Cytobacillus sp. IB215665: one gene and its partner. The protein of the gene in region 1 interacts with the protein of each later gene in a pairwise test. Links are inferred from orthologs where the notes say so. Each region holds a gene or a part of one and is shown in the gene's direction. Other genes may lie near its edges. The genes, in order: hprK and SLH52_RS05495.

Evidence for each region.
Region 2: the proteins of hprK (region 1) and SLH52_RS05495 interact in binary tests that used the Bacillus subtilis proteins (3 or more experiments, as listed by UniProt). The link is inferred for Cytobacillus sp. IB215665 from one-to-one orthologs.

What each region holds. Positions count from the first base shown.
Region 1 is NZ_JAXBME010000001.1:422,535-425,640, forward strand. What follows is about bases 254-3,018. They hold hprK (HPr(Ser) kinase/phosphatase), read left to right. Parts: upstream 254-1,053; coding sequence 1,054-1,983; downstream 1,984-3,018. Other genes in these bases: SLH52_RS01740 (DUF4097 domain-containing protein), read left to right, coding at 254-689; lgt (prolipoprotein diacylglyceryl transferase), read left to right, coding at 2,028-2,840; SLH52_RS01755 (nucleoside recognition domain-containing protein), read left to right, coding at 2,956-3,018. In the rest of the region: more of SLH52_RS01740, read left to right, coding at 1-253; more of SLH52_RS01755, read left to right, coding at 3,019-3,106. UniProt on the Bacillus subtilis protein: Catalyzes the ATP- as well as the pyrophosphate-dependent phosphorylation of 'Ser-45' in HPr, a phosphocarrier protein of the phosphoenolpyruvate-dependent sugar phosphotransferase system (PTS).
Region 2 is NZ_JAXBME010000003.1:264,371-267,481, forward strand. What follows is about bases 36-2,805. They hold SLH52_RS05495 (HTH-type transcriptional regulator Hpr), read left to right. Parts: upstream 36-1,013; coding sequence 1,014-1,598; downstream 1,599-2,805. Other genes in these bases: serC (3-phosphoserine/phosphohydroxythreonine transaminase), read left to right, coding at 36-590; SLH52_RS05490 (hypothetical protein), read right to left, coding at 652-843; SLH52_RS05500 (DUF1878 family protein), read right to left, coding at 1,602-1,934; SLH52_RS05505 (DUF3267 domain-containing protein), read left to right, coding at 2,333-2,805. Outside these bases: more of serC, read left to right, coding at 1-35; more of SLH52_RS05505, read left to right, coding at 2,806-2,872. UniProt on the Bacillus subtilis protein: Negative regulator of protease production and sporulation.

The sequences.
Region 1 (3,106 bases):
ACAAAGTCGAAAATAATGAAGAAGCAAGAAGAGTATTCTTACAAGACGTGTTATTTTCCACTGATAATAGTCTAATGCGTTTTGCTGTTCAGAAAAAACAAATGAAGGTTCATACAAAAATTTATATTCCTGAGAAGGATTATAGCCAGATCAGAATTCGGGTATTCAATGGGCCGGTTATTAGTACAGGGTTTAATGTGAAAGACTTTAAAGCAAAAACATCTAACGGATCAGTTACATTAGAACGCATGCATGTTGATGAGATGGAAATTGAGACCACAAATGGCGCTGTTGATGTGTTCGATAGCTATAGTCGTGACTGTGAGGCCGAAGTAGTTAATGGTGGTATTAATGTTAGAGGTAGCTTTGAAAGAGTAGACCTACAAAGTGTTACTGGCAGTATCAAATGTAAGATAAACAATGAAAAGGCACATACCGTTTTTGCTAAAACAACAACGGGTAGTATAGATATTACTGTCCCTGACGGCATGACAATGGAAGGTGATTTAAAGTCAAGTGTAGGGAAAGTAAAATGTTATGTGCCAAATATTAATATTATTGAGGAAAAAGACGAAATTGTTCAAAAAATATTAAGGTTTACTGTTAATGATAAGGCAACTGAACCGCTTCATTTATTTGCTGATTCAAAAAGTGGCTCAGTACACGTTACTACACATAGTAACGACTAACAGAAATTATTTTTCTACACTCCATTTTGCAAAGGGAATTACCTTTGTGAAGTGGAGTTTTTATCATATACCGATCACTTCAAGTCGCTTCACCGTTTCAAAAAGTGCCTTCAAATGAAAAGGATCCAGTACTGTATAGAGGTTTTATGGCGCTAAGGCATTTCTTCTTTGCCTAGCTTTTTCGCCTCCTAGTCCTTTGAGGTTACTCCATCAATTCATTCGAAGTCAAAAACGTCTTCAAATGAATTGCTTCTAGTGCTAGTCGTGACAAATCTATAGGCTAAGGCATTTCTTCTTTGTTAGTAGGGAAAAAAACTGATAAAATAAAGAAAGTGTTTGTGAGTGTTCAAAAAGGAGGATTTCTATGCCTAAGGTTAAAACGATAGACATTATAGATAAGTTTCAGTTAGAGTTGATAAGTGGGGAAGATGGGGTAAATAGACCGATTATTACGAGTGATTTATCTAGACCTGGGATTGAAATGGCGGGATATTTTACTTATTATCCAGCAGAACGAATACAGCTATTAGGTAAAACAGAGCTTTCATTTTATGATAAGTTAACAAAATCGGAAAAACAGCTTCGTATGAATAAATTATGTACTGATATAACCCCAGGAATTATTATTTCAAGAGATTTGGAAATTCCTGAAGAGTTAATTGAAGCTTCTGAGCGTGAGGTAGTACCTGTTATGCGTTCATCAATGAAGACAACACGCTTAACGAGTCGTCTCACAAACTATTTAGAAAGTAAGCTTGCACCTACAACTGCAGTTCATGGTGTGTTAGTAGACATATATGGTATAGGTGTATTAATTACTGGGAAAAGCGGTGTTGGAAAAAGTGAAACTGCTCTTGAATTAGTGAAGAGAGGGCATAGACTAGTTGCTGATGATTTAGTTGAGATTCGTGAAGAAGACCAAAACACGTTAATAGGAAACGCACCAGATCTGTTGGAACACTTACTAGAAATTCGTGGCTTAGGAATTATAAATGTCATGACATTGTTTGGTGCGGGAGCAGTTAGGAATTTCAAAAGAATTTCTTTAGTGATCACTTTAGAGCTTTGGGATCAAGCTAAACAATATGACCGTGTTGGTCTAGATGAAGATAAAATGAAAATTATTAATTCAGAAATAACACATTTAACAGTTCCTGTTCGTCCAGGAAGAAATTTAGCAGTCATTATTGAAGTAGCAGCTATGAATTTTCGATTAAAGAGAATGGGTATGGACGCTGCAGAACAATTTTCAAATAGATTGGCGGATGTTATTGAAGATAGTGAAGAGGTATAAGGTGTACATATTATATGTAGAAATATATGTTAGGAGTTGAGAGGATGGAAGAGCAAATACAGCCGTTAGATCGTGTTTTTATTGAACTTGGTCCATTGTCGATTCAATGGTATGGTGCAATCATCGGTATCGGTGTCATTTTAGGTTTATATTTAGCTGTCAAGGAATCTGAAAAGAGAGGTCTTCATAAAGACACGTTTGTAGACTTAGTATTATTTGCAGTACCAATTGCTATTATTTCAGCACGACTTTATTATGTCATTTTTAAATGGGATTATTATTCAGAAAATCTCTTAGAAATTGTTATGATTAATCAAGGTGGCTTAGCCATTCACGGTGGTTTAATTGGGGCGGTATTAACGGCTATCGTCTTTGCGAGGAAAAAAGGTATTTCTTTTTGGAAGCTTGCAGATATCGCTGCACCAAGTATCATTTTAGGACAAGCTATCGGTAGATGGGGGAACTTTGTCAATCAAGAAGCACACGGTGGTGTAGTGACAAGGGAATTTTTGGAGAACCTACAGTTACCAGATTTTATTATAAATCAGATGTATATTAACGGGGAGTATTATCACCCAACATTTTTATATGAGTCAATTTGGAGTCTCACTGGATTTATTATCTTACTACTGCTAAGAAAAGTTAATTTAAAACGTGGTGAGATATTCTTAACGTATGTCATTTGGTATTCATTTGGCCGCTTTTTCATTGAAGGAATGCGAACAGACAGCTTAATGCTAACTGAAAGCTTACGTGTTGCTCAGTTTATCTCGTTGTTATTAATTGGTTTTGCAATTGCCATGATTGTAGTCCGACGAGTAAAAGGGTATGCTGATAAAAGGTATAAAGATTCATAGAAGCTAAACAGTATAATAAGTGACGTTCAAAGTGAACAAATGTTAAAGCAATTGGGTATTTACCAATTGCTTTACATTTTGTTATTATTCTAATTAAAAAGCTAGGAGTGGGAATTTGGTTGGGTCAGTTAAAAAGGGGTTTATTGTAGGGTTACAGACGACATGGACATTAGGGAAAATCATTTTTCCAGTTACATTAATAGTGACTATTCTACAATACACTGTTATTCTACAATGGATTATGGAAGGCATATCACCTTTGATGG
Region 2 (3,111 bases), on another replicon or contig:
TTGAGCTTATTGCAGATATGTCTAGTGATATTTTAAGCCATGAAATTAATGTGGAGCAATTCTCAATGATTTATGCTGGTGCACAAAAAAACCTTGGACCATCTGGTGTTACGGTTGTCATTCTAAAAAAAGAACTACTCACTAACACCACTGATGAATTACCAACGATGCTTAACTATCGTACGCATGCTGACAAAAATTCCTTATATAACACTCCTCCTACATTTGCAATATATACTTTATCACTTGTTCTTGAGTGGTTGGCTAATAATGGTGGTGTGAAAGGAATAGAGAGAGTTAATAATGAAAAAGCTTCTCTTCTATACAGTTGTATTGACGATAGTAATGGGTTTTATAAGCCTCATGCAAAGATGGATAGCAGGTCAAAAATGAATGTAACATTTACATTACCTTCTGAAGAGTTAACAAAGAAGTTTCTCTTCGAGGCTAAAGAAAAAGGCTTTATCGGTTTGAGTGGGCACCGCTCTGTAGGAGGGTGTCGTGCATCGATTTATAACGCTGTACCACTAGAAGCTTGTGAAACCTTAGCAGATTTCATGAACAGCTTTTATAAGAGGAACCAGCTCTAAACTCAAAAATAATTTAGTTAGATGAAATTTATAAAAACCCCGGTCTTTGGTCGGGGTTTCATCATCTAAAATAAATGATAGATAGAGCTACTAGCAAACAAACACATCCACCTCCACCTAGGACAGCTGCTTTTTGACGAAGTATTTGTTTAGGTGGGTAGGCGACAGCTCTTTGTATTAGTGAGAAATAATTTATCATGCCAACAAAGAATAATAGACTTAAAACAAACAATAACAAGATTAACACTGTCAATGCAGTCCCCCCCTTAATTGATATTATGGTGTTTTCAGAATAACTATGTGTTCTGATTTAAATAAATTTCGTTTATTTTAAAATTTCCGAAATTTAATCCTTTATTAATTTTTATTTTATTGGCATAATAGATTGTAATAAAAAATCCAAAGAAAAGTAGGTGACTAGTTGTGACGAAAGAAAATAATTTTTCTATGAAAGAAGCAATGTTATTTAGCCAAAGAATGGCTCAACTCGGTAAAGCACTATGGAAGACTATCGAAAAGGATTGGCAAAACTGGATCAAACCATATGATTTAAATATTAATGAACATCATATACTATGGATTGCTTACCATTTAAATGGTGCCTCCATCTCAGAGATTGCAAAATTCGGAGTCATGCACGTTTCAACTGCCTTCAACTTTTCTAAGAAATTGGAAGAACGAAATTTATTGCAATTTTCCAAAAAAGAGAATGATAAAAGAAATACCTATGTAAAAATTACTAGTCAGGGAGAAGAAATTTTATTAGAGTTAATGGAGAGTTATGACCCAACAAGACATTCTACCTTTCAGGGTGCACTTCCAATAAAAGATTTATACGGAAAATTCCCAGAACTTACTGATGTAATGTGTATCATTCGTAGTATATACGGTGACGATTTCATGAGGATATTTGAAAAATCTTTTGAGAATATTGAAGAAGAATTTGTTGAGGTAGATGGAAAAATTAGAAAGCACAATCAGCTACAAGAAGTGATTGAAGATAACTAAAGTCTATTTTATTAATTTCATAAATTCTTCCATCAACGGAGTGTACATTTGTTGTTTTAACATAGCTGTTACTGTATCTTTTACATTCATTTTAAATTGGATTGTTTTGGAGAATTCTATAAGAAGCGGGGTAAATACTAATAGGCCTTCCGCTTTTTGTTCTTCAAGTTTCATGCTCAACTTTTCACAAACTGATAGAATTTCATCTACATCTGCTTTTGATAATTGTTCCTTGATAACCATTTGATAAAATGGCATATGATCCTTTTCAACCATTTTCAGTAACAGTGTTTGATAATACTCTATCTTTTCTATTCGAGCAATAAATTCATCCATACTACTATTCCCTTCTATAGCATTACTTTTAATTTTTCCATATTTCTAATACAATAATATCTAAAAAGATACATGAGTACCAACATCTTTTCATAAGTTCTCTATAACAACTATTTTTAATAAAATTTTTTCGTAACCTTGTTGCTATCGTTCCTAAATTAGAAGATTACGTAAAAAGTCATCGATTAAAGAAAAAAAGGGACACGAAGTCTATTTTATACATGTTTTTTTCATACTAAAACCTTAGTCTAAGCATAAATATTGATAGTTTTGTAACAGCTATTGATTTTTTCAACAAATGAGCGTAAAGTATGTTTGTAAGTTCGTAGATTATAGATTATAGATTTTATATTATAACTCATTTAGGACTGCAATATTATAGTTCGGAAGGTGATTATATGAATTGTTGGAAAACAATCAATTTTTCTAGAGATGTTGGATTCCATCGAATCATACTCATTTCACTATTAACCATGTTAAGTACATTTATATTATTTTATTTACCATTAAATTTATATTACTCTTCAACTAAGTTGCATGGGGATAGATTTATTTATTTTATCATAGCATTACTTATGACCATAGTATTTCATAAATGCTTGCATGCTATACCTCTTATACTTATGAGAAAGAAAGTAAAAATTGAATTAAAATGGATTACAATCATTCCCATATTCACGGTGCGATTTTGCAATATGATATCTAAAACAATGTCTATACTGGTGTTTTTAACACCGTTTGTCATGTTTACATCCATTTGCTTGCTTCTAGCTGTGATGTTCCCAAGCTATATCCACTATTTTTCAATTATCGCAGCAGCTAACTTAGGTTTGTGTGTACCAGACTTTATATGCTTAAAGCAATTTATAAGTGCTCCTAAACGCTCAGTTATTGAAGAAATTGAAGACGGATATGATATTTTAGTAAAAAGTAATTAACCTTACAGGGACTTACTACAATAGCTTTCTTAAGGGCATCCAACAAATATGGGTGCTCTTCACTATTGTTAAGAGCTCAAATACAACGTAGTTCACTCATTCACGTATGTTATTAGTAAATTAAGCCTGTTATCTCGTTAATTATAGCTTTTCTTACTAGGCTGCTTTCACATTGATTGTTGTAAGCACGTATACATCCCTGCTTTTACAATTATCAGTCTCTCATAATACTCATCGTA